One region of the Lysinibacillus sp. C5.1 genome, then DNA from elsewhere that is predicted to be linked to it. Evidence: riboswitches for the same ligand, from Rfam matches in the RefSeq annotation. Region 1 holds a riboswitch; each other region holds the start of a gene.
The links. Region 1 has a riboswitch for S-adenosylmethionine ahead of I5435_RS18100 (methionine ABC transporter ATP-binding protein). Riboswitches for the same ligand answer to the same signal wherever they lie in the genome.
Positions count from the first base shown of each region.

Region 2: another riboswitch for S-adenosylmethionine. It lies ahead of I5435_RS20415 (bifunctional homocysteine S-methyltransferase/methylenetetrahydrofolate reductase); the one in region 1 lies ahead of I5435_RS18100 (methionine ABC transporter ATP-binding protein).
Region 3: another riboswitch for S-adenosylmethionine. It lies ahead of I5435_RS01695 (O-acetylhomoserine aminocarboxypropyltransferase/cysteine synthase family protein); the one in region 1 lies ahead of I5435_RS18100 (methionine ABC transporter ATP-binding protein).
Region 4: another riboswitch for S-adenosylmethionine. It lies ahead of metA (homoserine O-acetyltransferase MetA); the one in region 1 lies ahead of I5435_RS18100 (methionine ABC transporter ATP-binding protein).

Region 1 is NZ_CP066226.1:3,679,142-3,687,412, reverse strand. It holds gene I5435_RS18130 (acetyl-CoA C-acetyltransferase) at 1-903, shown strand, start outside; gene I5435_RS18125 (acyl-CoA dehydrogenase family protein) at 980-2,764, shown strand; gene I5435_RS18120 (arsenate reductase family protein) at 3,043-3,396, shown strand; gene gcvH (glycine cleavage system protein GcvH) at 3,478-3,858, shown strand; gene I5435_RS18110 (toprim domain-containing protein) at 4,057-4,398, shown strand; gene I5435_RS18105 (thioredoxin family protein) at 4,413-4,724, shown strand; SAM riboswitch class I at 4,781-4,885, shown strand; gene I5435_RS18100 (methionine ABC transporter ATP-binding protein) at 4,969-5,997, shown strand; gene I5435_RS18095 (methionine ABC transporter permease) at 5,987-6,655, shown strand; gene I5435_RS18090 (MetQ/NlpA family ABC transporter substrate-binding protein) at 6,723-7,586, shown strand; gene I5435_RS18085 (nucleotide sugar dehydrogenase) at 8,180-8,271, shown strand, end outside.
Region 2 is NZ_CP066226.1:4,149,511-4,157,781, reverse strand. It holds gene hemG (protoporphyrinogen oxidase) at 3-1,397, shown strand; SAM riboswitch class I at 1,517-1,616, shown strand; gene I5435_RS20415 (bifunctional homocysteine S-methyltransferase/methylenetetrahydrofolate reductase) at 1,706-3,553, shown strand; gene metH (methionine synthase) at 3,546-6,977, shown strand; gene I5435_RS20405 (GNAT family N-acetyltransferase) at 7,194-7,694, shown strand; gene I5435_RS20400 (Delta(5) desaturase DesA) at 7,865-8,271, shown strand, end outside.
Region 3 is NZ_CP066226.1:351,956-360,226, forward strand. It holds gene I5435_RS01685 (succinyl-CoA:acetate CoA-transferase ScpC) at 1-865, shown strand, start outside; gene I5435_RS01690 (glycerol-3-phosphate acyltransferase) at 926-1,555, opposite strand; SAM riboswitch class I at 1,711-1,824, shown strand; gene I5435_RS01695 (O-acetylhomoserine aminocarboxypropyltransferase/cysteine synthase family protein) at 1,939-3,240, shown strand; gene I5435_RS01700 (hypothetical protein) at 3,639-4,025, shown strand; gene I5435_RS01705 (homoserine dehydrogenase) at 4,436-5,422, shown strand; gene I5435_RS01710 (MerR family transcriptional regulator) at 5,484-5,714, opposite strand; gene I5435_RS01715 (DMT family transporter) at 5,869-6,729, shown strand; gene I5435_RS01720 (response regulator transcription factor) at 6,831-7,523, shown strand; gene I5435_RS01725 (hypothetical protein) at 7,501-7,656, shown strand; gene I5435_RS01730 (histidine kinase dimerization/phospho-acceptor domain-containing protein) at 7,672-8,271, shown strand, end outside.
Region 4 is NZ_CP066226.1:2,483,215-2,491,485, forward strand. It holds gene plsY (glycerol-3-phosphate 1-O-acyltransferase PlsY) at 1-270, shown strand, start outside; gene I5435_RS11970 (HesB/YadR/YfhF family protein) at 290-580, shown strand; gene I5435_RS11975 (spore germination protein) at 724-2,259, shown strand; gene I5435_RS11980 (Ger(x)C family spore germination protein) at 2,288-3,484, shown strand; gene I5435_RS11985 (hypothetical protein) at 3,491-3,721, shown strand; gene I5435_RS11990 (GerAB/ArcD/ProY family transporter) at 3,750-4,907, shown strand; gene metA (homoserine O-acetyltransferase MetA) at 4,985-5,920, opposite strand; SAM riboswitch class I at 6,021-6,130, opposite strand; gene I5435_RS12000 (nucleotide excision repair endonuclease) at 6,374-6,745, shown strand; gene panF (sodium/pantothenate symporter) at 6,841-8,271, opposite strand, start outside.

The sequences.
Region 1 (8,271 bases):
TCGGGTTTACAGGCAATAGCGTATGCAGCTGAACGGATTATGCTTGGTCATTCAAAGGCAATTCTTGCTGGCGGTGTTGAGTCTATGAGTATGGTACCAATGGTAGGGAATACACCACGCTTAAATCCAACATTAGCAGAAACAGCCCCTCAATATTATATGGGGATGGGACATACAGCAGAGGAAGTCGCACGACAGTATAATGTTAGCCGTGAAGATCAAGATGCATTTGCGGTACGCTCGCATGTGCTTGCAGAAAAAGCAATTCAAGAAGGTAAATTTAATGATGAAATCGTCCCAATTGAAGTAGAACAACATTATGTGGATGCTAATAATAAACTACAGGTGAAAAAATTTACTTTCAGTATGGATGAGGGGGTCCGCCCTGGCACATCTGTAGAAGGTTTAGCGAAACTTCGTCCTGCCTTTCATGTAAAAGGTAGTGTGACAGCAGGTAACGCTTCGCAAACTTCTGATGGTGCAGCAGCAGTTCTGGTGATGGATCGAGAGGAAGCTGAAAAGCAAGGGATGACACCAATGGCGAAGTTTTTAGGCTTTGCGGTAGGTGGTGTTCCTCCAGAAGTAATGGGAATCGGTCCAATCGTTGCAGTACCCAAAGCACTTGATATTGCCGGTTTATCTATAGAGGACATCGATTTGTGGGAAATTAACGAAGCATTTGCTTCGCAGTCTTTACAAGTTGTACGTCATTTAGGCATCGACCAAGAGAAAGTGAATGTCAATGGTGGCGCAATTGCATTAGGACATCCACTTGGCGCAACCGGTGCAATTTTAACATTAAAACTTATTCATGAGCTGAAACGTCAAGGTAAAAAATATGGAGTTGTCACAATGTGTATCGGCGGCGGTATGGGCGCAGCTGGGGTATTTGAAATTTTATAAGTTGTGTAAAAATTAATTGTTTAAGAATTGCGAATTGTATGCGTGCCTGGCACCGAAAAATAAGGAGGAATTGGACATGACAGAAAAAACTACAGATATCATTAAAGGCGGCGGATTTATTATTGAGGATGTGGCGTTAGATCGCGTATTTACACCTGAAGATTTTACAGACGAGCAAAAAATGATCGCCAAAACAACGGAAGAGTACGTTGCGAATGAAGTATTACCTGTCGTTGAAAACTTAGAACATCATGAGTTCGAACATTCAGTACGTTTACTAAAAACCGCTGGTGAGCTAGGCCTATTAGCGGCGGATGTACCAGAAGAATATGAAGGTCTTGGTTTAGATAAAATTTCTTCAGCATTAATAGCAGAAAAAATGTCTGTAGCAGGTGGTTTCTCGATTACACATGGTGCGCATGTGGGGATTGGTTCATTACCGATCGTGCTTTTCGGGAATGAAGAGCAAAAGCAAAAGTACTTACCAAAGCTTGCTTCAGGTGAGTTAATTGCAGCTTATGCTTTAACAGAGCCAGGTTCAGGTTCCGATGCATTAGGTGCTAAAACGACTGCCAAGTTAAATGCTGCTGGTACTCATTATGTTTTGAATGGTGAAAAACAATGGATTACAAACGCTGGATTTGCTGACGTATTTGTTGTGTATGCAAAAATCGATGGCGATAAATTCTCGGCATTTATCGTAGAACGTGCATATAACGGTGTTTCTGTTGGGCCAGAAGAAAAGAAAATGGGTATTAAATCTTCATCAACTCGTACATTAGTGCTTGAAGATGCAGAAGTACCTGTTGAAAATCTGCTTGGTGAAGTAGGTCGTGGACACGTCATTGCCTTTAACATTTTAAATATCGGTCGCTATAAATTAGGTGTCGGTACAATCGGTGGCTCAAAACGTGCATTAGAGCTAGCGATTCAATATACGAACCAACGTCAACAATTTAAAACAAAGCTTTCTGATTTCAACCTAACAAAAGAAAAGCTATCGACTATGGCGTCTCAATTATATGCGTCAGAATCATTAAATTATCGTACAGTTGGATTATTTGAAGATCGTCTAAGCCAATTGAGCCCTGAAGAACAAAAGCAAGGGAAAGTCATTGCCAATGCAATTGCAGAATATGCAATTGAATGTTCGATTGCGAAAGTGTTTGGTTCAGAAACATTGGATTATATTGCTGATGAAGCGGTGCAATTACATGGTGGCTATGGCTTTATGGCAGAATATGAGGTAGAGCGCATTTATCGCGACTCTCGAATTAACCGCATTTTCGAAGGAACAAATGAAATTAACCGCATGATTGTGCCTGGCACATTTATGAAAAAAGCATTAAAAGGCGAATTGCCATTATTGCAAGTCGCACAAAATTTACAACAAGAATTGCTGATGATGATGCCAGAAGAAGTAGGTACAGAACCACTAGCACAAGAAAAATACCTTGTAAAAAATGCTAAGAAAATCGCTGTGTTAGCAGCAGGTATGGCAGCACAACGCTACGGTGCGAAGCTTGACCAAGAGCAAGAAGTATTGGTAAATATCGCGAATATCGCAAACCAACTATTTGCTATGGAGTCTGCTGTGTTACGTACAGAAAAAGCGATTGCACGTGAGGGTGCAGAAAAATCACAACAAAAATTACTTTACACGCAAATTTTCTGCCAAGAAGCATTTGCAGAAATTGAGAAAGAGGCAAAAGATACGATTCTTGCTTCAGCTGATGGAGATGCTGCACGGATGACATTGTCAGCGCTTCGCAAACTGACTCGCAACAACCCTTATAACCTTATTGCTAAAAAACGTGAAGCTTCCGTTAAACTTATCGAAGCAGAAAAATTCATCGTATAATACTAGCTATGAACAGACTGTAGATACCTTAATCTACAGTCTTTTTTGGTGCCTGTTTTGGTGACAGGCACTCACACAATTTATAGCTTTGTCTTAAGACTCACTAAGTAATAATCCACGTAGACTCCTGCGGGAACGCATAGATTTAAGTGTCAGGCACTGAAACAATTCTGAATTCCACTGGTGTCAGGCACTCAAACAATTATAATTGTTTCATTTTGGCACATACTAGTTATGATGGTATACTACAGAAAATGATAGTAGAGGAGCCTACAAATATGATTCAATTTATCCATTATCCTAAATGTACAACTTGTAAAAAAGCACAGAAGTGGTTAAACGACAATGGCGTTTCATACGAAGAGGTACACATCGTTGAACAAGCACCTACGAAAGAACAATTAAAGCAATATTGGCAAGCGAGCGGGTTGCCACTGAAGAAGTTTTTTAACACTTCTGGCATGAAATACCGTGAACTTGGATTGAAGGATAAATTGGCGGAAATGCCGGAAGATGAGCAACTTACACTGCTTGCGTCAGATGGTATGCTAATTAAACGACCAATCGTGACAGATGGAAAAAAAGTAACGTTAGGTTTTAAAGAAACAGAATTTGAGCAAGCTTGGAAATAACTGCTTTTATCCTTGTTTTTATGAAAGAAGTATGGCACACTGATAGTGAATATATTACATATTTATGGAGGGGTTTTTGGCATGAGCACACCTAAAGACTTACGTTACTCTGAAGAACATGAATGGGTAAAATTAGAAGATGGTAAAGTACGTATCGGTATTTCTCACTTCGCACAATCAGAACTAGGAGATATCGTTTTCGTTGAGCTTCCACAAGTTGGCGACGAAATTAAAACAGATGATCCATTCGGAAGCGTAGAATCAGTAAAAACTGTTTCTGAACTTTACGCACCAATTTCAGGTACTGTAGTTGAAGTAAATGCAGACTTAGAAGATAGCCCAGAATTCGTAAATGAATCACCATATGAAAAAGCATGGATGATCGTTGTAGAGCCTGCTGATGCATCAGAGATTGAAAACCTTATGACAGCTGAGCAATACGAAAAATTGATTGCAGAATAAACAAGCCTGTAATAGAAAAACGTCGGCAAATTTACCGGCGTTTTTTATTATATAATGCTACAATTTTTCGGCGCAATCTTAGGAATTGCTAGTGCCATGAATTAATGGAAACGCTAAAAAGTTGAGATGCAATAGTATGAAATTCGGTTATTCAAATGTTATGCTGTAGTAGATAACTGTCTAAATGGGGGTGGCGTGATGTTCGAAGGCAAATGTTTAATCGTGGAAGGCCGTTCGGATAAGCTTCAAATTGAACCTATTCTTAGTGAAGATGTTACAATCCTTTGTACAAATGGTACAATTGGTGTGCATCAATTAGAAGAATTACTCGACCCATATGAGGGCTGTGAGCTCTATACATTTTTTGATGCGGATACATCAGGCGATAAACTACGTGCATTAATGGATAGACATTATCCAGAGGCCGAGCATTTACGGACAATGCCAACATATAAAGAAGTAGAAACAACACCGAGGAAAGTGCTAGCGACGATTTTATTGCGTGCTCATTTTTCAATCCATAATGAATATATTTTGTAAGGTTGCGTGAAATCATGGAAGAATGGTCAAAAGAGCAGTGGGAAACGGCTGTACAGTCTGGAGACAAAACTGCCTTTTATTTATATACACCGATGTGCGGAACTTGTGCCGTTGCATCTAAAATGATGAATATCATTGAACAGTTACTGCCAGAGGTAAAAATAGGCAAGGCAAATATCAATTTTTTAGAACAAATAGCTTTTGATTTTCAAATTGAAAGTGTACCTTGTTTACTTGTTAGCGATGGAGGAGAGGTTATTGAAAAGATTTATGCCTTTCAATCCGTACCATTTTTATACGAATTGTTAAAAAAACCAATTGACTGAACTTTGCTAGCGTGGTAAAGTAACAAATATATTAAAAAACTATTAAATATATCGAACTCTTATAAAGAGCGGCGGAGGGACGTGCCCTATGAAGCCCGGCAACCATCACATTTGTGAAAAGGTGCCAAATCACCCAAAGATTTATCTTTGAAAGATGAGAGAACGGTTTAGCGTATAAAGTACGTGACCCCTTCTACTTGTCTTGAGAGAAGGGGTTTTCTATATGAGAAAAGGAGTATTCGCTATGATACAGCTTCAAAATATTACGAAGAAATACAAAACCGCAAATGGCGAATTGATTGCTGTCAAAGATGTAAATCTTTCGATTAACAAAGGTGAAATTTTTGGCATTATCGGCTACAGTGGTGCTGGTAAAAGTACGATGATTCGTTTATTAAACGGTTTAGAAAAACCTACTACAGGTACAGTGAAGGTCAATAATCAAGAATTTTCATCTATTAAGGGGCAAAAGCTCCGTGATGCTAGACAAAAGGTAAGCATGATTTTCCAACATTTTAACTTACTTTGGTCCCGAACAGTGGCAGAAAACATTGCTTTTCCACTAGAAATAGCAGGCGTTTCTAAGCGTGAGCGAGAAGCACGCGTGAAAGAACTAATTGCACTCGTTGGCTTAGAAGGTCGCGATAAAGCGTATCCTTCACAGCTATCAGGTGGTCAAAAGCAACGGGTTGGTATAGCGCGAGCCCTTGCCAATAATCCAGAAGTTTTGTTATGTGACGAAGCTACATCTGCACTTGATCCAGAAACTACAGATGCAATTCTCGATTTACTAGTTGATATTAATGAACGATTAGGCTTAACCATTGTGTTAATTACGCATGAAATGCATGTTATTCGCAAAATTTGTCATCGTGTGGCGGTGATGGAAGCTGGAGAAATTGTAGAGCGCGGTGAAGTATTGCAAGTGTTCCAAGCACCTCAAGCGGCAATTACAAAAAAATTCGTCTCTCAAATTACTGATACGAAGGAAACGCAGGAGACTGTTGCACAGCTTAGAGCGAATTATCCTACAGGGCAATTGGTCAAGCTTGTCTTTGTAGGAGAAAAAACAGAGCAGCCCGTAATATCGCATTTAGTGAAGCAGTTTGATGTAGAAATTAGTATTGTTCATGGTAATATCTCACAAACTAAAAACGGCGCATACGGCACACTTGTTGTGCAGATTGATGGCTCAGAGACAAATGTAGCAGCTGCATTAAATTATTTGAATACAGTTGAAGTACAAACGGAGGTGATTGCAGATGCTAACTAATCTCTTTCCGAATGTCGACTGGGAAAAAATGTGGTCTGCCACATATGAAACACTTTATATGACCACTATCTCAACGGTCATCACGTTCATACTTGGTTTAGCCATTGGTATTATCCTCTTTTTAACGAGCCCGAACCAACTATGGGCAAATAAAATCGTAAACTTTTTAACGGGGTCAATCGTCAATATATTCCGTTCGATACCATTTATCGTGTTAATTATTTTACTAATACCGTTTACAAAGTTTTTACTTGGAACAATCCGTGGAGCAGATGCAGCTTTACCAGCACTTATTATCGGTGCAGCACCATTCTATGCACGAATGGTATTAATTGCACTACGAGAAATTGATAAGGGCGTTATAGAAGCAGCGCGCTCAATGGGTGCAAAAACGTCCACGATTATATGGAAAGTACTAATTCCAGAATCATTACCAGCACTTATTTCTGGGATTACGGTAACGGCTGTTGCCCTTGTTGGCTATACAGCAATGGCTGGTATTATTGGTGCTGGCGGTCTAGGAAACTTAGCCTTTTTAGATGGCTTCCAACGTAATCGCCAAGATGTGACATTAATGGCAACTATTTTGATCTTAGTAGTCGTATTTATTATCCAATGGATTGGCGATATGATTACTTCGAAAACAGACAAACGTTAAAAAGGTTATACCGGTTATTTACCGCTAACATATTATTGTTTGAACAAAATAAAGGGAGTGTAGACAAATGAAGAAGTTATTAGCAGGATTATTTTTATCAGTACTTGTACTAGCTTTAGCAGCTTGTGGTGCTGGTAACAAAGATGAAGCAGGTTCAACAACTGGAGATAAGGCAGACGACAGTGCAAAAACTGAAGAAAAAGTAACATTAAAAATAGGTGCTTCTAACACACCTCACGCAGTTATTTTAGAAAAAGCAAAACCGATTTTAGCTAAAGAAGGCATTGACTTAGAAATCGAAACATACCAAGATTATGTATTACCAAACCAAGATTTAGATTCTGGAACAATTGATGCAAACTATTTCCAACATATCCCTTATTTAAATTTACAAATTAAAGATAATGACTATGATTTTGTAAATGCTGGCGGTGTACACATCGAGCCAATCGGTATTTACTCTAAAAAATATAAATCTCTTGAAGACCTTCCTAAAGGTGCAACAATCTTATTATCTAATTCTGTTTCAGACCATGGTCGTATGCTGTCATTATTAGAAGCAAAAGGCTTAATTAAATTAAAAGATGGTATCGATAAAACTGCAGCTGAAATTAAAGATATTGTAGATAATCCGAAAGACTTTAAATTTGATGCGAATACTGCACCAGAACTACTTGTTCAAATGTTTGAAAACGAAGAAGGCGACGCAGTCCTTATCAACTCAAACTACGCAATCGATAATGGCTTAAACCCAATCAAAGATGCGATTGCTTTAGAAGATAAAGAATCTCCATATGTTAATATTATTGCAGTACGTGCTGGAGATGAAAATAAACCAGAAATTAAAAAATTATTAGAAGTATTAACTTCTAAAGAAATCCAAGACTTCATTCTGGATGAATGGAAAGGCGCAGTAGTACCAGTTAAATAATATGAACTTTTAAAAAGAGTATGTAAGTGAAAACTTACATACTCTTTTTTTATGTAAGGAAAATATCCGTCGTTCAAGGCAATGTCCAATCCGTCTTTTTCGAACATATTTGTGTAAATAACAATAGTAATAAAGTATTTATTATATTAAATGTGAATTATTAACATTGTTCAGTGTTACAATGTGACTTTTATTAATACAGTTAAAAAGAGGTGCGTGAAAAAGTGAACAGTTAGGAAAAGGCCATTTTATTTTAAGCAATCGGAGTGTGACGATATTTTTTCTTTTTTTGAAATAATGCCATCTTTGCATCTGGTTAATTATATTTAGAAAAATAGTGCATGTATTAATTTACCAAAAATGATATAATACTAAAGGATTATATGAAGGTTTTTGGTGAAATCAACTTATTTAAAATAGTTATATATACATTCAATTAAAAATTGTTTAGAATTTGTTTAGTTGAAATTAGTACTATAGGTATGTTGGAAATGTGTACTTATTTTGTGGTGACAAGAGAATAAATTCCTTTTGCACAAAAAAGGATTTATTTGTATTTAATGTTTAAAATTAGGTAAAGGGGTAATTTGTTTATGGGGATTAAAATTGACTCACCAAAGTTAGCTTTATCGAAAAAAATCAAAACGAAACAGGCAAAAATTGGTGTAATCGGACTTGGCTATGT
Region 2 (8,271 bases), 470 kb from region 1:
TTATGAAAACAATAGTTGTATTAGGTGGCGGCATTACTGGTTTATGTACGATGCATTATTTACAACGCCAAGTATTGCAAAAAAACATAGATGTCAAACTAGTGCTTGTTGAGAAAAATCCCTACTTAGGTGGTAAGTTACATTCCGCTTATGAGCAAGGATTCATTATGGAAACGGGTGCTGACTCGATTGTGGCTCGTCATAAAGGGGTCATGGAGCTGGTGCAGGAGCTTAATTTCGAACGGGAGCTAGTGTACAACGAAACAGGGGTATCTTATATCTATACAAATGACGAATTACATGCGATCCCTGCTGATTCAACATTCGGTATTCCAATGAGTTTAGCGTCTCTTGAAGCGAGTACACTAGTATCAGAAGCAGGTAAACAACAGGCATTACAAGATTTAACAATGCCGAATAAAGGCTTTACTAAGGACAGCTCAATCGGTGAGTTTTTAACATATTACTTAGGGGAAGAACTTGTACAAAATCAAATTGCACCAGTATTAGCTGGGGTATATTCGGGTGACCTCCATCAACTGTCGATAGCATCTACCTTACCGTACATAATCGACTATAAAAATGAGTACGGTAGTATTATTAAAGGTTTTGAGGCAAATCGCGAACAATTTGTAAAAGCTTCCAACAAAAAGTTTATTTCGTTTAAACAGGGCTTATCATCACTTATCCATCGTCTTGAAGAAACGTTAACAAATGTAGAAATTATTAAAGGCGTAGCGACAACCAATGTAAAAAAACAGGAAGAACATTATACAATTACATTAGCAGATGGAAGCATGTTTGAGGCTGAGCACATAGTATTAGCACTGCCAAATGAAGCCGTACAAAGCTTATTACAGGACCCATCTTTGGATCGCTATTTTAAAGAATTTACTACAGCCTCTGCCATCACCATTTACTTGGGCTTTGATGTACCGGACGCAGTGTTACCGGCAGATGGGACAGGCTTTATTGTGTCACATAACTCGAATGTACAATGCAATGCCGCAACATGGACAAGCCGAAAATGGAAACATACATCTGCTAATAGCAAATTGCTCGTGCGCCTCTTTTATAAGAGCATTAACCCTGCGTATGAAACATTACGTATGATGACAGATGAAGAATTGACAGCTGTAGCATTAGAAGATGTAAAGAAAAGTTTAGGCATTGATGAAAAACCAATGGTTGTAAATGTAGCCAAGTGGATCGATCAAATGCCAAAATACGATTTGGCACATCATGAGGCGTTGAAAGGCTTAACAGCGGAGCTTGCAGAACGGTATCCCAACTTATCGATAGCAGGTTGCTCATATTTCGGCGTAGGTATTGGTGCTTGTATTCAAAATGGTAAAAAAATAGGCGAAGCGCTTGCGGAAAAACTAGTATCACGGTGAAGTTAAAGCTAAAATAATATTTTTTTCGTGAGAAATCTTCTTTGTTAAGTGAAATAGTCTTGACTCTATCGCCTGTAAACGATATGATTCTTTTAATTATTTGAAAAATTCATACTATATTCTTATCAAGAGAAGCCGAGGGACTGGCCCTATGAAGCTTCAGCAACCAACTTATGTCAGGTGCTAAATCCAGAAGACCTTATTGGTCGAAGATGAGAAGGAACAACAATTGCGATTCGTTAAAGCCTTCTTTTTGTAAAAGAAGGCTTTTTATATTTTGGATACAAGGAAAGAGAGGGCTACGATTTATGGGATTGCTAGAAAAGTTAAAAACACATGTGCTTACTGCGGATGGAGCCATTGGTACAGTATTATATGGTTACGGCTTAGAGTACTGTCATGAGGAAATGAATGTACAAAGACCGGAGTTAATTGAAAAAATTCATAGAGAATATATAGCCGCTGGTGCAGATGTCATTCAGACCAATACTTACGGTGCAAATGCGATTAAATTAGCACGTTACGGCTTAGAATCACGAGTGCAACAATTTAATGAAGCGGCAATCACGATTGCAAAACGAGCGGCAGCTGATGGCGGGCAATTTGTTTTAGGGACAATTGGTGGCATCCGTGGCATTCGTAAAAGTGATGCTACATTAGAGGAAATATTATTGACTGTTGAAGAACAAGCAAATGTGTTACTTGCAGGCAATCCTGATGGTCTTTTACTTGAAACGTATTATGATTTTGAAGAGTTAAGTGCAACGTTAAAAATGTTACGCAGCAAAACAGAGCTACCAATTATTGCACAAGTATCCATGCATGAGCCGGGTGTGTTGCAAAATGGAATGACGTTAAATCAAGCATTACATGAGTTACAAGCTCTTGGTGCAGATGTAGTAGGCGTCAATTGTCGTTTAGGTCCCCATCATACAATTCAAGCATTTGAAGGTGTGGAGCTTCCTGATAAAGCATTTATGTCAGCATATCCAAATGCGTCACTACTAGATTTAGAGGATGGGCGTGTCGTTTATGAGTCAGAAGCTGATTATTTTGGCCGAGCGGCAGTTGCATTGCGTGACCAAGGTGTTCGTTTAATCGGTGGATGTTGTGGTACGACACCTAAGCATATAGCAGCTGCGAAGAAATATTTAGAAGAGTTAACGCCGGTTGAAGCAAAGTATACGAAACCTGAAAAAGTAGAGATTGTGCGGGAAGCGGAACCTGCGACATATGAACCGCTACATGAAAAGGTGAAGCGCGAACGTTCGGTTATCGTAGAGTTAGACACTCCAAGACATCTAGAAATTGACGGTTTTATTCAAGGGGCAAAAAAATTATATGAAGCAGGTGCAGATGTCGTGATGATGGCTGATAATTCGCTTGCGTCTCCCCGCATTAGTAATGTCGCTATGGGTGCGTTATTAAAGGAGACACATGGTGTACGACCGTTGACGCATATTACGTGCCGTGACCGTAACTTAATTGGTCTACAATCCCATTTAATGGGCTTAAATGCACTTGGCATTCATGATATTTTAGCGGTTACTGGAGATCCAACAAAGGTAGGAGACTTCCCAGGTGCCACAAGTGTTTATGATGTTTCATCCATGGAGCTTATTCAATTAATTAAACAGTTGAATGAGGGGATATCATTTTCCGGTAAGCCACTTCGTAAGAAAGCAAACTTTTCTGTTGCGGCAGCATTTAACCCCAATGTTCGTGTATTAGATCGTGCAGTAGCACGCTTAGAGAAAAAGATTGAACATGGTGCGGATTATTTTATTTCTCAACCTGTTTATACAAAAGAAAAAATTGTGGAAATTTATGAAGCAACAAAGCATTTAGACGCCCCAATCTATATTGGTATTATGCCAGTAACGAGCTATAAGAGCGCCGAGTTTTTACATCATGAAGTACCAGGGATTAAATTATCAGACGATGCACTATCACGTATGAAGGCGTGTGGTGAAGATAAAGAACGTTCAACATTAGAAGGGATTGCAATTGCCAAAGAGTTAGTAGAAGTAGCGGCAGAATATTTTAATGGTATTTATTTAATTACACCGTTTTTACGTTATGATATGACGCTTGAATTAATGAAATTTATCGGACAATTGGATGAACAGAAAAAAGGAGTAAGTATAGATGGCTAAGCACTTGATTGAAGAGCAACTAGAGAAACGAATTTTAATTCTGGATGGCGCAATGGGTACAATGCTTCAAAATGAAAACTTATCAGCAGAAGATTTTGGTGGTGAGGAGCTTGATGGATGTAACGAGAATCTTGTATTAACTAGACCCGATGTGCTTGAAAAGGTTCATCGAAAATATTTAGAAGCTGGTGCGGATATCATTTGCACAAATACGTTTGGCGGTACACCTCTCGTATTAAATGAATATAATCTTGGGGCTAAGGCGGAAGAGATTAATAAACGTGCTGTGGAAATTGCACGCAAAGTAGTGGATGAATTTTCTACTTCAGAATGGCCACGTTTCGTTGCCGGAGCGATGGGCCCAACGACGAAAACGTTATCAGTCACTGGCGGTATTACCTTTGATGAACTAGAAGAAAACTTTTATGTACAGGCAAAGGCTCTAATTGAAGCAGGTTCAGATGTACTGCTACTTGAAACGAGTCAAGATATGCTCAATGTAAAAGCGGGGACACTAGGGGTGTCACGTGCGTTTAAAGAGACGGGCAAAGAATTACCGGTGATGATATCCGGCACGATTGAACCGATGGGTACAACATTAGCAGGGCAAACAATTGATGCTTTTTACATATCAATCGAACATATTAAGCCGCTTTCAGTCGGTTTAAACTGTGCAACTGGTCCAGAATTTATGACCGACCATATTCGTTCACTAGCAGAGCTTTCTACTGGCTATATTAGCTGTTATCCGAATGCAGGTTTACCGGATGAGGAAGGTTGCTATCATGAATCACCCGAATCCCTATCACAAAAATTAAAAGGTTTTGCGGAAAAAGGCTGGCTGAATATTGTCGGTGGTTGTTGTGGGACAACACCAGCCCATATTGCAGCAATTAGAGAAGTACTGAAGGATGCAAAGCCACGTCAATTACCTGAAGCTACACATGGTCATGTCGTATCGGGTATTGAACCTTTAGTGTACGATGATTCAATGCGTCCATTATTTATTGGGGAACGAACAAATGTTATTGGCTCTCGAAAATTTAAAAATTTAATTATTGATGGTAAATATGAGGAAGCGGCAGAAATTGCACGTGCGCAAGTGAAAAATGGTGCACATGTTATTGATATTTGTTTAGCGAACCCTGACCGAGATGAATTGGCGGATATGCGTGGATTTATGCAGGAAGTTGTGAAAAAAGTTAAGGTTCCACTGGTTATCGACTCCACAGATGAAAAAGTAATTGAGGAAGCATTGAAATTTTCTCAAGGGAAAGCCATCATTAACTCTATTAACCTAGAGGATGGAGAGGAACGTTTTGACGCCGTAATGCCATTAGTGAAAAAATATGGTGCTTCTTTAGTTGTCGGTACGATTGATGAGCAGGGGATGGCAGTAGATCGTCATCGTAAATTAGAAATTGCTGAGCGTTCTTATCAATTATTAACGGAGAAATGGGGCTTGGCTCCTGAAGATATTATTTTTGACCCGTTAATGTTCCCGGTAGGTACTGGAGATGAACAATATATTGGATCAGCACTTGAAACAATTGAGGGCATTCGTCTTATCAAAGAAAAAATGCCACGTACGTTAACGGTACTCGGTGTCAGTAATATTTCTTTCGGCTTACCACCAGTTGGCCGTGAAGTTCTGAACGCTGTTTATTTATATCACTGTACACAGGCGGGCTTGGATTACGCGATTGTAAATACAGAGAAATTAGAGCGTTATGCATCGATTCCTGAAGCGGAAATTAAGCTAGCAAATGATTTATTGTTTAATACAAATGATGAAACATTAGCGGTTTTCACTGATTTTTATCGTGATAAAAAGAAAGAGAAAACAGAAGCGGATATTCCGAAAACGGTGGAAGGGCGCTTAGCTTACTATATTTTAGAAGGAACAAAAGAGGGGCTTATTGAAGACTTAGATGCCGCTCGTGAAATTTTTGAGGCGCCGCTTGATATTATTAATGGGCCGCTGATGGAAGGGATGGCTGAGGTTGGCCGTTTATTCAACGATAATCAGCTTATCGTAGCAGAAGTATTACAATCAGCGGGTGTTATGAAGGCTGCTGTAGCACATCTTGAGCAATTTATGGAAAAAAATGAGGACAGTTCTGGTAAAGGTAAAATGGTGCTCGCTACTGTAAAAGGTGATGTGCATGATATCGGTAAAAACCTAGTAGATATTATTTTAAGTAATAATGGCTACAAAGTCGTTGATTTAGGTATTAAAGTAACGCCAGCTCAGTTAATTGAAGCGATTCGTAAAGAGAAGCCTGATTTCATCGGACTATCTGGCTTACTCGTTAAATCTGCTCAGCAGATGGTGATCACTGCGCAAGACTTTAAGGCTGCTGGTATTGATGTGCCGATACTAGTAGGAGGGGCGGCGTTGTCTCGACGCTTTACTGAAACGAAAATTGCTAATGAATATGAAGGACCTGTCATTTACTCAAAAGATGCGATGCAAGGGCTAGAGCAAGTGAATCTGTTAATGGGTAGTGAGACGCGAGAAAACTTTTTAGCTGAAATAGCAGAGTCCCGCCAAAAACGATTAGAAGCAGATGAAAAACGTGCAGCACGACCTGCTAAAGAAATTACAGTGAAGCCTGTACGTACTGTGAAAGATGCACCGGTGTTCCTGCCAGCGGATGTTCGCCGTCATGTGAAAAAGGAGTACTCGGTGTCGCATCTATATCCATATGTAAATATGCGAACATTACTAGGGCATCACTTAGGGCTAAAAGGACAAGTTCAACAATTACTAGATGCAGGGGATACGCGAGCAACAGAATTAAAAGCATTGGTGGATGATTATTTACAAAGTGATATATTGAAACCTTCAGGCTTGTATCAATTCTTCCCAGCACAAGCTGATGGAGATGATGTCATCGTTTATGATCCTGCCGATAGTAAAACGGAAATTGAACGCTTTACATTCCCTCGCCAACAGGTGGAGCCATTTATGTGTTTAGCAGATTTCTTGAAAACAGTAGAAAGTGGAGAAATGGACTATATTGCATTGATGGTTGTCACAGCTGGTCAAGGTGTAATGGCGACAGCTCGTCAATTAAAAGAAGAAGGGAAGTTCCTTGAAAGTCATGCCCTTCAATCAACTGCTCTTGAGCTTGCTGAGGGCTTTGCGGAACGTATGCACCAAGAAATTCGTGATCAATGGGGCTTCCCAGACAATACAGATTTCACGATGCGAGACCGTTTTGCTGCGAAATATCAAGGGCAACGTTTCTCATTTGGCTATCCTGCATGCCCAAACTTGGAGGACCAAGAAAAATTATTTGGTTTGCTCAAGCCAGAAGATATAGGGGTTCATTTGACAGAAGGCTTTATGATGGAGCCAGAAGCTTCCGTATCAGCAATAGTTTTCGCGCATCCAGATGCGAGATATTTTAACGTGTAATTTTGCTAAAAATGCTTTATCTTTATGAAGAACACTTTAACGGTCAACGATTAAAGTACATGTGAGCGACGGATATTACTGATTGTGAACGGATGTTATCCAAACCTGTTCACAATCTGTGTTTCCTTTGTGGCTTGTCGAATGAACTATTGTGCAATACATACCCTGCTGTTATCGGTGGGGTTCTATTTCTTTTTAGGTGAGGACGTGAACTGGATGATTCGATTTATGGAAGAAAAAGATTTACCTGAGGTTTTAGCTATTTATAACGATGTTATTTTAACAAGTAAAGCTGTATATAGGTATGAAATACAATCGTTAGATGAGAAAAAGCAATGGTTTCTTGAGCACCAAGCAGCGGGTAACCCGTTGTTAGTTTTTGAGGAAGATGGAGTAGTGGCGGGTTTTGCAAATTACAGTCAGTTCCGCCCTTATCCAGGTTATAAGCATACGATGGAGCATTCGGTATACGTACACAAGGACCATTATCAGAAAGGCATTGCCAGTAAGTTAATGCATCAATTGATTGATATCGCAGAGAAACAGGGTGTGAAGACTTTAGTTGCCGGTATCGATGGCGAAAATATTGGCAGTATTAAGGCGCACGAGAAGCTAGGCTTTGAATATGCAGGAACAATAAAAAATGCGGGATACAAATTTGGAGAATGGTTGGATTTAGTATTTTATCAACTACATTTAACGGGACCTAAAAAGTAAAAAGGCAGCGCTAACGTGTTGAAATAACCTTAGCGGAGAGCGGAATTTTAAAGCGATGGCTTTTGAGTATGACAAATGTCATATGCTTTTTATGATGTTTGCGTCTGTTGCTCGCTATACTCTTGTTTTATGATGATATCATAAGCAAAAGGAAACGAGGGAAAAAAGGAATGGCAACAGATAAAGAAAAAACGAAAAAGTTGCGCCAAGATGTAGCACCATTTGCGAAATCAGACACAGGTAAAAGTGTTTTTCAAATGGTTAACACAATAGCGCCGTTGATCGTCCTATGGATTGCTGGTTATATGTTGGTTGATATTTCGCCATGGTTAACTGCAGGTTTAAGTGTTATTGCTGCTGGTTTTGTCGTAAGAACATTTATTATTTTCCATGATTGTACCCACGGTTCATTTTTCAAAAGCAAAAAGGCAAACGACTGGGTTGGCTTATTAACTGGGGTATTAACATCGTTCCCTTATGAAAAATGGAAACGTGAGCATACAATTCACCATGCAACAAGCTCGAACTTAGATAAGCGCGGTATTGGTGATATTGATATGATGACAGTAGAAGAATA
Region 3 (8,271 bases), 1.4 Mb from region 1:
TTCAGATATTTTAGATGCGCCATCAACAATTGTTCCAGCTGATGAAGAAACAGATATTATGGCAAATCATTTGCTGAACTTCCTGCGCGAAGAGATTAAAGTAGGTCGTTTAACAACAAGTTTACGCCCGTTACAATCAGGTGTAGGCTCAGTAGCAAATGCTGTATTACTAGGTTTCAAAGATTCCGAGTTTGAGAATTTAGAAGTTTATTCAGAAGTACTGCAAGATGCTGTTTTTGAATTAATGGATGCTGGAAAAGTAAGCTTTGCATCTGCTACTTCTATTACCCTATCGGAAGAGGTAGGAAACCGTGTTTATGGAAATTTTGAAAAATATGCTGATAAATTAGTATTACGTCCACAGGAAATTTCTAATCATCCGGAAATTATCCGTCGACTCGGTTTAATTTCTGTAAATACAGCGCTTGAGCTAGATATTTATGGTAATGTAAATTCAACTCATGTTTCTGGCACACGAATGATGAATGGGATTGGTGGTTCTGGTGATTTTGCTCGTAATGCACGGTTAGGTATTTTTGTGACGAAATCGTATGCAAAAGGCGGTAAAATTTCTAGTATCGTACCAATGGTTTCGCATGTAGACCATACAGAACATGATGTAGATATTATTGTCACAGAACAAGGTGTTGCAGACTTGCGTGGTTTAGCACCGAAAGAGCGTGTAGGACGTATTATTGAAAACTGTGCGCATCCAGATTATAAGGAACAATTATGGGCGTACTTTAACGAAGCGAACGAGGCAACAGGCGGCCACCATACACCACATATTTTAGAAAAAGCGCTTTCTTGGCATGTCAATTTAGCTAAGAACGGTACAATGCAAGATCCATCATTTGCAAAATAATGATATAAAAAAGCCTTGAGAGTTTGTTTGTTGTCTCTCAAGGCTTTAATTTGTTTAAGTTTATTTTTTAAAGGCAGATGTTACTTTAGGCTCTGTCCCTTGGATAAGCCGTTTAATATTTTCAATATGCAACATAAGCGCGATACCAAAAAGAACAATTGCAATCATTGTTGGTCCAATACCAGGTATCCATAAGTAAGTTGCTGTACAAAAAACAATATAAAATACAAGCACACCAATGATTAAATAATTTGTTGTTAAAGATAAAATGACAAATAACATAAGTGCAAATAATGCAATTTTCCAATCAATAGCGAGCAATATGCCTATGATTGATGCAGTTCCTTTGCCGCCTTTGAAGCCCATATGGAACGGGAAGTTATGACCTAGTATTACACTAGCAGCTATAGCATAGGTTAATAACCACATTTGTACTTCAGTAAATTGTGAAGCATTGGAGGTAAAGTAGTAAAGTGCGCATAGTACGGCAGCAACGCCTTTACCTATATCAATAAGTGCTACTAATATGCCGTATTTCCATCCAAGAGAAAGCGTTGCGTTTGAGGCACCCGCATTGCCATGGCCAGTCTTTTTTAAATCTACTCCAGATAGAAACTGTGCCACTTTAGAGCCATGAATACAGCCGATTAGATAACCAATAATAATAAAAATAATCATGGCTTTTACCATAAAAATACTCCTTTCAAACTATATTTTTATATAGTGTATGTGTTCTTATTACGTAAAGGAGCAGACAGAAGTTTCAGAAAAAAATAAATTTTACTGTTGACAGAAAAAAAGTCTATGTTTATACTGTGTAACAACGATGGAAATTGAATCACATACTCTTATCAAGAGCGGCGGAGGGATAGGCCCTATGATGCCCGGCAACCAGTGAGTGACGAACTTGCTAAGGTGCTAATTCCTACAGATTCTTACTTGGATCTGGCAGATAAGGGGAGGAAAACTTGCAACCGCAACCCTCTTCTTAACTGAAGGGGGTTTTTGTTTTCTCACATAAATCCTCCTCATCTCCGGTACCATCGTAAAAACCCATTTAGGAGGAAGAAAACATGTCGAATTTTAAACCAGAAACTTTACTATTACACGGTGGCCAAGAGCCAGACCCAGTGACAGGCTCTCGAACTGTACCGGTGTACCGTTCTACAGCTTTCGTATTTAAAGACACTGCTCATGCGCAACGTCTTTTCGCATTAGAAGAAGCGGGCAATATTTATACACGTATTACAAACCCAACTGTAGATGTTTTTGAAAAACGCGTCGCTTTATTGGAGGGCGGTACAGCAGCAGTAGCACTTTCATCAGGTGCAGCAGCTATCGCATTTTCAATTTTAAATCTTTCAGGAGCAGGGGATGAAATCGTAGCAGCAAGTTCTTTATACGGAGGAACATATAACTTATTAGCAAATACACTACCAAACTACGGTATTAAAACAATTTTCGTAGATGAAACAAATCCTGAAAATTTCCGATCTGCCATTAATGAAAAGACAAAAGCAGTGTTCGCTGAAATTTACGGAAACCCAAGCTTAAAAGTGCTAGATGTAGAGGCAGTAGCTACAATTGCACATGACAACGGTTTACCTTTAATTATTGATAGCACTTTTGCTTCACCATATGGCTCAACACCAATCGACTTCGGTGCAGATATCGTCGTTCACTCAGCGACAAAATGGATTGGCGGTCACGGTACAACTTTAGGTGGTGTAGTTGTGGATGCGGGGAAATTTGATTGGACTCAAGGTAGATTCCCAGGATTTACAGAACCTGATGCATCTTATCATGGATTACGATACGGTATTGATACGGCAGCGGCTGCATTTGCCACAAAACTGCGCGTGCAATTACTACGTGATTTTGGACCAACATTAAGTGCAGATGCTGCATTTAACTTATTACAAGGTTTAGAAACGCTTCATTTGCGTATTCCTAAACATAATGAAAATGCATTAGCAGTTGCAGAATATTTACGTAACCACCCATCTGTGGAGTATGTAAACTATAATGGATTAGAAGATTTTGCTACACATGATTTAGCGAAGAAATATTTGAAAAATGGCTTCGGTTCAGTGCTTACATTTGGCATTAAAGGTGGACGAGAAGCAGGCCGTCAATTAATAGACAGCGTAAAATTATTTTCACACGTAGCAAATGTAGGCGATGCAAAATCACTAATTATTCACCCAGCGTCTACAACTCATCAACAGTTATCTGCTGAGGAATTAATCCAAACTGGCGTTTCCGAGTCGCTCATTCGCTTATCAATCGGTTTAGAGGCAGTTGAGGATATTATTGCAGATTTAGAACAAGCTATTGCGCAAGTAACAACTACTGAACAAAAAGTAGAAGCATAACCTATTTAGATAAACAAAGATGTATGTTGTAGCGTTTACGTATTTTCTCATTCGAAAAGCCTCATTTGGTAATGCGTATAACGTTGCTACATTAATCCTTACCTCATTTGGTGAGTTTTCAGAAATTTTTTATAAATAATACCTAGTAATTTTATAAGTATTGTTGACTTAGTTAATGCCATGCTGTATACTAGGGATTAAGTAAAACGTTCGAAAGGCTACCAACCTTGAACAAAGTGTTGATGTTACTAAACTTTCACCGCCATTCATTAGGCGAAAACAACTAACTTGTTTTCATAAGTGCTCCCCCACTTTTGAATATATACATGAAAGGGGGTAGCTACATAGCCAGTAGCTACTCTCGCTTTCCATAACTGATCGAAAAAGGAGTGTTATCAATGGCAAATATTTATCGTGCACAAAATGTAACTGCTTATCTTATATATGAATTAAATGAAAGCCATCATTTTGTAAATAATATGGCCATTCAATACTTACTTTCGACAGTTGAATCAAAATGGCAACAAACCTTTGGACATAGTGCTTTTGAAGAAATCGTATATGCTAAAGAAGAAGGCTATACTGTAAAAGAAGTTTTTGAAGAGTATAAAGTTCATGGTACAGACCATATCGCGCTACCTGCGACAGAGTATTACTTACAATATGGGTCATTTCAACTAATTGAGCGCACATATGCCATACCGAACTTTACACAGGAAGAAATCAAACTAGTACAATCAGCTTTAGCACAATATCGTTATCGATTATTTTTACTAGCAAGTTAACTTTCCCTTATATTTTTTAGCTCATTCTCTACTGCTATAGGGAATGAGCTTTTTGTTGTGCTAAGTTATTTGTTGAATTTATTTCGACTTTTCAAGACAGCCATTCTATAGGTAGTATCTTCGTACATATATAATAGAAGAAAGGCATTTTTTTTATAAAAGAATCGTCAATATTTGTTCAAAAATTATAGATTTATAAAAAAAACGTATAATAAAGGCAATGAAACCGATTTCTTTTGCACGCCTAGAGAAAACAAATGTCCATCCTAGAAAGATTTTTCTTGTGCAATGGATTTATTTGCGTTACAATTTTCTTTAGGTTAAATTTTGAATTATTTGAATATGTGCTTGTAGGCACAAACTTTATATAGAGAGAAAACTGGAGAAATGTACGTTGGAGGGAATCAAGTATGGCAACTATAAAGGCAGCGATCTTAGGATTTGGAACTGTAGGTCAAGGGATTTATCATATTTTAAATGAAAAGCGTGAAGAGCTAAAACATAAATTAGGCATTGAGTTAGAAGTAGCAAAAATATTAGTAACGGATGCTAGTCGTGAACGTGTTCCGGGCACAGCTCACTTAATGACAACGAGTATGGATGAAGTGTTGGCAGAGCCTGGCATGCAAGTTGTATTCGAAGCGATTGTCAATGAAGAGCCGGCATTTGGCTATTTAAAGCGTGCGGTTGAACATAAATGTCATGTGATTACAGCGAACAAAGTGATGTTTGCCAAACGTGGCTTAGAGTTACAGGAGCTTGCAAAGGCAAATGGTGTTTTCGTTGGCTTTGAAGCAACTACAGCAGGTGGTGTGCCTGTTATCAAAACGATGAAAAATATTTTGCTTGTAAATGATGTGAGTCGAATTCAAGGTATTTTGAATGGCACTTCAAACTATATTTTAACAAAAATGCGTGCGCAAGGCTGGTCCTTCGAGAAAGCCTTAAAAGAAGCACAAAACTTAGGGTATGCAGAAGCAGATCCTTATAATGATGTGTCTGGTCAAGATGCTTTTAAAAAGCTAATGATTTTAAGTGCTTTAGCATTTGGTGAACAACCAGATTGGGCTGATGTTGAAGTAATTGGTATTGACTGTATCTCTGCTGAACAGGTGAAAGATGCTTGTGAAAAAGGCTTACGTTATCGCCATGTAGCCGAAGTGGAGAAATTAGCGAACGGTAAAGTGGTGGCAAAAGTCGGGCCACAACTAGTAGATAAAGAGCATCCACTTTATCCAGTAGATGATGTTAATAATGCGGTTGCGCTAGAAACAAACTATATTGGTACATTAACATTGGTAGGACCAGGTGCAGGCATGTATCCAACAGCAAGCGTGATGGTGGAAGACTACGCTGAAATTATCGGTAAACGCGCTGGGTTCGTTGTAAGTATTTAAGTATGTGGTGCCAGTCACTCAAACAATTTTGAATTGTTTGAGTGACTGGCACTTTTAGTCTTTAGTCTTCATCTTTAACGTCAATATCTTCAGGAATGGGTGTGTTACGCCAAATTTCTATTTCTTCTTTTATCCGTTCTAGTTGTTCAAAATAGATGCTAAATTGTGCACTGTTAATTAGTAATTGATGACCATCATATATGGAACGGATGCGTCCTTCATAAACAAGTCGTAGTACTTGCTCCTCTGGCATGCCAAGATCAATGGCTGTTTCTTCAATAGTTTTATACATAAGCGGTCGCTCCTTTTGATGTACCTATTATACCTTCTCTCGAATGGAAAGCATAATGATGGATTAATGTAAGGAAAGGAAATTGGGAATTGTTTGATTTTGGATAAATCTGTATAGTTAGTAGTAATCGTGTTATAGGCAGGAGGGATAAGCAATGGTCTATCCATATTTTTTTGTTCTTCTAGCAGCTATTTTATGGGGAATGACAGGGACAGCACAAACTTTTTTAGATAAAGGTGTATCTCCCATCGCTGTAGCGACGATTCGTTCAGCAATTGGAGGGGGGTTATTATTTGTCGTAGCCGTGTTATTACGTAAAATCTCTTTTCGGACATGGTCCTGGAAATGGACAATATTAGCGGCCGCAAGTATTGCCTTATTCCAAGGTCTTTTTTTTACTTCCATCCGTTTAACAGGTGTAGCGATTGGAACCGTTGTGACAATTGGGAGTGCTCCTATGTTTTCAGGCGTACTAGAGTGGTTATTTTGGAAAACACGCCCCTCTAAAATATGGGGTATTGCCACAATCATGACGATTACAGGTTGTATTTTATTATTCATCAATAGTGGTGATCGTGCTATTCATTTAGGCGGGGTTGGGCTAGCCGTTTGTGCAGGATTATCTTTTGCCGTGTACACAAATATGAGTAAACAATTAATGGCGCAGCAGGAAGCATTGCCTGCAGTGGCGATGACATTTTCGATTTGTGCAGTATTGTTATTACCGTTTTCCATCAGTAGTGGCTTTAGCTGGCTTGCAGAGATGCAAAATTTATGGACAATGATTTTTATGGGCGTTATGTGTACAAGCATAGCGTATTTATTATTTTTAAGTGGGCTCCAGAAAATTAGCTCGTCCTCTGCTGTAACGTTGTCACTTGCAGAGCCATTGACTGCCGCTATGCTCGGGGTATTGCTAGTTGGAGAACATCTAAGTTCAACATCTTGGGTAGGTGTAGCCATGTTGCTTGGAGGAATTGTGGTTCTAACATTGACTGGAAGAAAAAATAAATAAGGATAAACAATAGGTAAAAGCTTAAGAAATTCTTCATTTTTATCCTAGTTGGTTTTTAAGATTTAAACTGTACACTATTAATTGAGAGCGAGGTGTATATCATGACGAAGTTAACAGTTCTTGTAACAGATGATGATCAAGATATTCGTGATGGTATTGAAATTTACTTAAAAAATGAAGGCTATCATGTTATTAAGGCAGCAGATGGTGTGGAAGCGATTGAAAAGCTGGAAAACAATGAAGTCCATTTGATTATTTTAGATATTATGATGCCCAATATGGATGGTATCACTGCAACGTTTAAAATACGAGCAGAACGCAATATTCCAATTATTATGCTTAGTGCAAAAGCTGAAGATGGAGACAAGATTCATGGGTTATCTGTTGGGGCAGATGACTACGTAACAAAGCCATTTCATCCACTAGAGCTGTTGGCGCGTGTTAAATCACAATTGCGTCGTTATGTACAACTTGGGACGTATCATGACGGGGTTGCGAAGGTGGAAATTGATGGTTTAGTGCTAGATGAAGATGCCAAGGAAGTAGTGTTAGAAGGCGAACCAGTTCGCTTAACACCCATTGAATACAAAATTACAGAATTATTAATGAAAAATGCAGGGCGTGTGTTTTCGATTCGAGAAATTTATGAACGTGTCTGGAATGAGGAAGCTTATAATGCAGAAAATATTGTAGCAGTCCACATTCGAAAAATACGGGAAAAAATTGAAGCGGATCCGAAAAATCCACGTTACTTAAAGGTGGTGTGGGGCGTTGGCTATAAAATGGAAAAATAAAATAGAAAAGTATGCCACGATAGCAGGGTTTGTGGCAGGTGTAATCGGTCTAATTTATTTCGGTATTTATGCCTATCAAATGGTCAATGCTCGCTCCTCCGAAATGCTACAGTTTTTTGAAAAAATTTTTTAGAGGAGCGTTAAAAACATGATGAAAAATTGGAAACCTCTTCTTACAATTATTTGTTTAACGTGGTTTATATTCGGTGTATTTACATTTTCAAAAATTGGTTATCAGTATGTAGGGAAATCTTATTTTCAATCTGAAAAATTTCAACATGAACTGGACAATTTCCTAGCAGAAATAGGACCGCTCGCGTTAAATATACCAACCGCAGAGGAATTGAAGAGCAAGATTACAGTTTCGCAAAATGAAATTGAGGAACATCGAAATTATTATGGCTCACTCGGCACGCAAATCGACAATATAAAAAGTCAATATGAGTCTCGTATTCAAGAAGCAGCTGATAATAATGCCAATGATTTAAAGACAAAGCTTGAAAATGAGCAAGATGCCAAAATAAAAGATATTACGAAAAACTTTGAAGATGATGAATATGTTCGTAAGAAAATTGTGGCGCAAAAGGGCGCGCTTATTGATAAATATATAAAATCTGTAAAAGATGAAGCAAAAGATTTCGCAAAAAATTATAATTATTTTTCTTATGAATTAACAGATGAAAATGGTGAAACCTATCGTTCAGGAAATATTACTGACAGTAATGTATACAAAAAAACATATATAGAA
Region 4 (8,271 bases), 1.2 Mb from region 1:
GCTGGCGTCCTTCTAGGCTATTCTTGGCCTTTATTCATTTTACTATTCATCACTTTTATCGTAACATTAAAGCTCACGAAAATTGTCAGCCTCACATCCATGATTGCGGCACTCGTCGCATTAATTTATTCGATAATCTATTATTTTGTGACAGGCGACTTTGCATTAGGGATTTTAGTAGCCTTTTTATTTACCTTTATCATTTATCGACACCGAGCAAATATTTCGCGCATTAAAAATGGCACGGAGCCAAAAGTTAAATGGCTTTAAAAATGAAAGGAGTTCTCGCATGAATATCGCACTGACAGCGCAAGCTTTACAATGGTTTAAAAATGAAATGGAAGTCGAAAAAGGTGATTCAATTCGCTTTTATGCTAGATATGGTGGCTCAAGTCCATTTCATGAAGGTTTTTCCCTAGGGATGACACGTGAAGAACCAATTGAGATAGGCGTTCAAACTGTAGTAGACGATGTCACATACTATATTGACGAAAAAGATTTATGGTTTTTTAACGATTATACCTTACACGTTGATGTAGACGAACAACTTCACGAATTAAAGTATGACTATAAAAAATAACACAGTATTTCCTTTCGCTATTGAAAGGAAATGCTGTTTTTTTTTCAAAACTAAACCATCTTAAGTTAACTCGTTTTGGTTTAGCTCTCCGCAAAATTGACCATCCTCATACTAGTCAATCTATACTCTGAGGAGGAATATAAATGCCCGTTTCAGAAAACAACAATACCTCCCAACAGCCATTATCGAATTTACTGCACACTTCGCTTTCAGAAAATATTTTTACAATCAAAGAAGCACTTGGTCATAGTAATGATGTGATTATTCGTGAAATTATTATCGACAAACTTGATTGTTTAGCTATCGCCATTATCAACATTGATGGTATTTCTGACAAAACTGTTATTACGGATTTTATACTTGAAAATCTACTGCTTGAAATTGACAACGAACCGGAAAATAAAATTGACAACATAAATGACTATATGAAAAAACATTGTTTAGCGGTAGGTGATGTAAAAGATCTTTTTGATTTTACCGCATTATTTACGTCCATTTTAAATGGTGAGACCGTCATTTTATTAGCAGGGCAATCCGTGGCAATTGGAACAGATACTAAAAACGCAAAAGATCGAGCCGTCACCGAGCCACAAACAGAATCTGTGATTAGAGGGCCCCGCGAATCTTTTACTGAAACATTGCGGACCAACACAGCACTCATTCGTCGCAAAATAAAAAGCCCTAATCTTTGGATAAAATCTCGGGTCATAGGAGAGGTAACCCAAACAGATGTAGCTGTTATGTATATCAATGGCATAGCCAATGACAAAATTGTACAAGAGGTGCTTGACCGACTAGATCGAATTAAAATTGATGGTGTATTAGAAACCGGCTATATTGAGGATTTTATTCAGGACTCGAAATATTCCATATTTCCAATGATTTATAATACAGAACGGCCAGATGTTATTGCCGGTGAATTATTAGAAGGTCGAATTGCGATATTAGTGGATGGAACACCTCTTGTGTTAACCGTCCCTGTCGTATTTACATCCTTTTTACAGGCTGCAGAAGATTATTACCAAAATTGGATTATTAGTTCCCTAATCCGCCTTTTACGTTTTTTTGGTATTTCGCTTGCATTAATTATGCCTTCTTTATATGTGGCTATTACGACCTTTCATCAAGAAATGCTTCCGACGCCAATGCTTATTAGTATCGCTTCACAGCGAGAAGGCGTGCCCTTCCCCGCCGTCGTTGAAGCACTAATTATGGAAGTTGCCTTTGAAATATTGCGAGAGGCAGGTCTACGGATGCCAAGAACGATTGGTCCAGCCGTATCCATTGTCGGTACGTTAGTAATAGGACAAGCTGCCGTGGAAGCTGGCGTAGTATCCGCGGTGATGGTCATTATCGTGGCATTAACAGCCATTTGTAGTTTCCTGTTTCCTTCTTACAGCTTATCAAATACGATTCGTGTCCTACGCTTCCCTCTTATGATATTAGCTGCGATTTTTGGTTTATTTGGGGTGATGTTCGGCATTATGATGATTATCCTTCATTTATGTAGTTTAAGATCTTTTGGTGTTCCATATATGAGTCCATTCGGGCCATTAATTGTAAAAGACCAAAAAGATGCGATGGTCTTGTTCCCACGCAGAAAGTTATTGACAAGACCCCGACTGGTTAGTCAAAAAAATAATGTTCGAGAACAACAATATCACGAAAAAAAGAACTAAACATTAAAGTGCAAATGAGGAATCCATCATGTCAAACAGAAAGATGATTTTGTTATTCTTAATCCTCACTTTATTATTGAGTGGTTGCTGGAGTAAGCGAGAATTAAACGAATTAGCAATCGTCGTGGCACTAGGTATCGATAAGGTCGATGAGGATTTTGAAGTTTCCATTCAAGTAGTAGATCCGAGTCAAATTTCTTCAAAGCAACCATCCAGTGGACGCGCACCCGTTGTTACCTACCATGCTAAAGGAAAAAGTGTGTTTGAGGCCATTAGAAGAATGACAACGTTAACACCTCGGAAACCTTATTTTGCTCATTTGCAAATTGTCGTAATAGGTGAAGAATTAGCAGAGGCAGGCTTAAACGAACCACTAGATTTTATTGCAAGAGATCATGAATTTAGAAACGACTTTGATCTTGTAGTATCTCATAAAACAGCGGCAAAAGAAGTGCTGAATGTCTTAACACCCATTGAAAAAATGCCCGCCAATAAATTATTAAATTCGATCAAGGTGTCGGAAAAATCATGGGGCTCAACCTTATCTGTTCGCACAGATGAATTGCTCAACACCCTTAGTGGTAAAGAAAAAAGTGCCGTTTTATCAGCAGTTGAGATACAAGGAGATTTGCAATTAGGGATTGACCAAACCAATGTAGAAAGAATTAAAACACCTGTTATTTTAAAATATGCGGGTATCGCTATGTTTAAAGAGGATAAATTAGTCGGGTTATTATCAGAAGATGACAGTATTTATTTTAATTACTTGAATAACAAAATTAAAAGTACAGTAGAAGTTCTCGCGTGCCCTAAAGGTGGAGAGTTATCCACTGAAATTACGAGTTCGTCCTCCAAAATTAAAGGGACTTTCAAAAATGGTACGCCGCACATCACGATAAAAATTGATGTTACGCAAAATATTGGTGAAGTGAATTGTGCCATTAATTTAACCCAAAACCACACCATTCAACAGATCGACAAAAAGACAGCAGAAAAGATAAAAGCACATACAGAAAAAACTTTAGCTATTATTCAGAAAAATTATAAGCTCGATTTATTAGGTTTTAGCGAGGCACTCCATCGCAGCGATCCGAAAAAGTGGGAAAAGATTCATAAAGAATGGTCAACACTTTATCCAACTGTACCTGTTACGATCGATGTACAGGTCACAACTCAAGGATTAGGAACAATCCAAAACTCATTATTGTACAATTCAAAGGAGTAACTCACGATGTTCATTAGCATGATCGTCATACTTGTTTCGTTGATGATTGCTTATATTATGATTCCCCCATTGTTGAAAAAAGGCGAAAAAAAAACAATATTCGCCTTTTCTATTTTATTGTTTATAGGCGCCATTTTAAATATCGCCATTGGTTTAAAAATAAATATCCCTAGCCCATTAGATTTTATTACATTTATTTTTACACCTATTAGGAAAATGTTATTATCATTTTTTTAATAAGAATGACTAGAAAGGGTAGTGACTAATGGAAAAACAATTACTTAGTGCCAGACAATTTACAATCATTACCCTTCTCCATTCTATCGGGACGGCCATATTAATTGTGCCAGCGAGCATTACAAAGCAGCTTCATCAAGATGCATGGATTGGCGCAACTATTGGCGTCTTATTAAGCTCTTTAATTGTAAAATTGTATACAAGCCTTGGAACTCAAACACCGCACCTTACGTTTGTCGAAGCAAATGGAAAAATTTTAGGTAAATTTTTTGGAACTTTGACCTCTCTAGGGTTTATCACTCTCGCATTTTTTTCAGCTAGTGAATTGTTATATTTTATTGGCATCTTTATGCAAACAGAAGTAATGCCCGAGACACCTACTTTGTCCTTTGCTGTATTATTTACCATTATTCTTGTTTTTGCATCGTTTCTAGGCATTGAAGTGTTTGCACGGTCAGCAGAAATCCTATTTCCTATATTTCTATTTATATTTATTGTATTTCTTGTTTGTATTTCGCCTCAAATTAATATTGAAAATATCCAACCTATTTTTGAAACAAAGACAACATCTTTAATAACCGGTATTCTTAAATTTATGAGTATTTTTTCATTCCCGCTCGTTATGTTACTTATGATTTTCCCTTCTGCTGTTAATATACCGAAAGCAGCACAAAAAGGATTTTATTTCGGCACGCTCTGCGGAGGAATTGTATTAATTATCATTATCGCCCTCTCAACACTCGTAATTGGTCCAACGAATACTTCCATTGAGTCATTTCCTAGCTATGCACTGGCTCAACGGATTTCTATAGGCAATTTCTTTCAACGTGTTGAAATTGTTATGGCTGTCATGTGGATTATCTCCATCTATATTCGAACTTTTCTCTATTTTTATGCTTCTGTAATAGGTATAGCACAAATCCTAAATATTAAAGATCCACGACCATTGATTTTGCCATTAGGAATGTGCATGATTGCGTTGTCTCAAATTGTTCATCCGAATATTGTGCATTCTAATAATTATAATCAAAAAATTTGGCCGCTATATTCAGGCTTATTCACTGTCTTGTTAGCCTTATTATTACTTGTCATTGCAAAAATGCGAAAGATAAAAAGCAAAACAGCTGGTGATTGTTCAAATCAACAAACTGACCAAAGTACATTGAACTCAAGTGAAACACCATAAAAAATCCAATTTCTCAGTATTTCGATTGAGAAATTGGATTTTTTAAATCTTCACAAAAGCAAATGGAAAGCGACAAATTAGATATGGTATTCAATTTCATCAACAAAATCCCATTCATACGGCGTTTCTTGATAAACATAGTAGTTTAGCCAATTGGAGAATAATAAATGGGTATGTGCTCGCCATGTATTAATAGGTTCTTTAGCTGGGTCATCATTCGGGAAATAGTTAACAGGCACTGCAATGTCGATTCCTTTTGCCACATCGCGACTATATTCATCGGCTAGTGTTGTCGCATCGTATTCTAAGTGCCCAGTAATCATAATATTTTTATTATCTTTTGATTGGACAATAAAAACGCCTGCATCTTCTGAATACGATAGTAAACGTAATTTCGGATGATTGCGTACTTCTTCGATTGAAACAGAAGTATACCGCGAATGTGGTGCTGTAAATAAATCACTAAATCCTCTTACTAAATCGACCGTTAAATCCGTAATCACATGTGAATATACACCCGAACACTTTTCTGGTAATTCAAATTTTCCGATGCCATAGTGATGATATAAGGCAGCCTGTGCACCCCAACAGATATGCAAGACAGATGTGACATTCTTAGCAGACCAATCCATTATCTCTGAGATTTCTTCCCAATAATTCACTTCTTCAAATGCCATTTTTTCCACTGGTGCACCCGTAATAATCATCCCGTCAAAGCGACGATGGCGTATCTCATTAAATGTTGAATAAAAGAGTTGTAAATGCGATTTACTAACATTTTTAGACTCGTGTGTTGCCGTATTTAAAAATGTTATATTGACTTGTAATGGCGTATTTCCAAGCAATCGAAGTAATTGTAATTCTGTTTTCTCTTTTTCCGGCATTAAATTAAATATTAAAATATTTAACGGACGAATTTGTTGTGTTTTGGCACGATCTTCTTCCATGACGAATATTTTTTCCTCACGTAAATGTTCTCCAGCTGGTAAGTTTTTCGGAATATTAATTGGCATATTGTTGTCCCCTTTTCTTTCATTTTTTTCTCTCTATGTAAATTAAAAAATCCCCCTCATTCCATAAGAGCAAGAATGAGAAGGATAATTATCACGTTCACTCTTATCTCTCAAAGGAAAAATCCTTTGGTGGAATTAGCACCTTTCTAACAATGTTAGAGGTTGCTGAAGCGTCATAGGGCCAAATCCCTCAGCTTCTCTTGATAAGATTATTCAATTAAAAAGAATTGTATCATGAACAATTAAGAATTTCAATAATACATAGAATATTTTGTATTTAAATGAATGGAAGCTTATGAATTGTTAAACACTACTATCAAGTTATATTTTTGACAGCCAGTCCCAATTCTAATAGGCATACACGAAAATTAATGGAACCAATAAATCGTAATGGCAATCATAGAGGTATTATGTTAACATATACCTTTAGTAACAGAGAGGAACGTGAATATTTTGATTAAAATTGAACTCCCAAAACCAGACTTAGTAATTCGTCAACGTGAGCAAGTATTAAAACCAGGGGATGTAGAAATTACGCCTTTCCACGGATTTATTGATTTCCATAAAATCACTCGCGAAAAAGGTGGCATTTTCTTATTTTATAATGAAAAAAATGAGCTATTATTTGTAGGGAAAGCACGTAAAATTCGCCAACGTATTAAAAAGCATTTTGAAGATAATGTATCACCAATGAAAAAATACCGTGATGAAATTTTCAAAATCGAAGTGTATGAAATTGATGATCCAATGGAACGTGAAATTTACGAAACATATGCGATTAACACATTCCGTGCAAAATATAATCTAGATAAAGTATTTTATTAAGATTCAAGCCGTTAGCATACATGATGCTAACGGTTTTTCTATTCTATAGTGGCAAAAAGAAAAACCCCAAGCGTTGTCACTCGAGGTTTTCATCATTAGATAAATAGTTTTTCATCTTTAAATTTATGAGCTGTTAGCCAACTGACGATAACAAAGATAATCAATGAAGCTACTATCGGGATGGTCACCGTATGCATACCAAAAATCGTCGGATAAAAGCGATCAATCATAATATATAACGTCATGCCCGTAATCATGGACGCAATCGCCCCGTATTTATTGGCTTTTTTCCAATACAACCCTAGGACAACTGACCAAATAAAGACAGCCTCTAAGCCACCAAATGCAAATAAATTGAGCCAAACAAGTAAATCTGGCGGATTTAACGCAAATACAACGACTGCCAAACCAATCACCGTTGTTACCACGAAGCTAGCACGCTTGATTTCTCGATCATTGGCAGTGGGCTTGATATAGTTCAAATAAATATCCTTTACCACTGTTGAACTAACTAGCATCAGCAACGCATTCACGGTAGACATCGTCGCTGCCATCGGTGCTGCTAACACAATGCCCGCTAAAAACGGCGGCAACACTTTTAACGTAAGCAACGGCATTACCTTATCACCAATTTCAATGCCAGGAATTACTGGACGGGCTAATACACCAATCAAGTGCATCCCGAACATAATTGTCCCAATAGCAATTGTGCCAATAATAATCGCTAAATGCATGCTTTTGGAATCTTTATAGCTCATGGCGCGGACTGCTATTTGAGGAAGCCCTACCACACCAATGCCGATTAAAATCCAAAATGTTGAGACGTACAATGGTGTCAGTTCCCCTTCAGCACCAAATGGTGACACTAGGTTTGGATTTTCCGCAACAAGGGACGTCATAATTTGATCGATGCCACCACCGGCAACGATTGTCCCAATCAGTAAAATTACAGTACCAATCACCATAATGGAACCTTGAACCGTATCCGTTAACGCTACAGCACGGAATCCTCCGATAATCACATAAATTAATACTGAAACAGCAAAAATAAAGAGTGCTGCTGTATAGTCAAGACCTGTTAATGATTCAATTAAGCGCGCGCCCCCGACCCATTGTGCCATCATCGCAGAAAATAAAAAGACAATAATACTAATCGCTGACAATATAACGATGACATGGCTTTTGTAGCGTTCACGTAAAAAATCAATTAATGTAATCGCTTGATAGCGGCGAGCAATAATGGCAAATTTCTTGCCTAGTATCATCAGTACAAAATAGCCTGCTGGCAGTTGAGCCATCGCTAACAAGACCCATCCAAGCCCTTTATTATAAGCAACACCCGGTCCACCGATAAAGCTGCTTGCACTACCATACGTGGCAATCATCGTCATTGCTAGGATAAAGCCGCCCATTTCACGACCGCCAAGAAAATATTCCTGTAAAAATGAATTCGATGAACGAACATGCTTATTCGCCCATATGCCAATCCCAAAAATAATAATTAAAAAAACAAGAAGCGGAAAAAT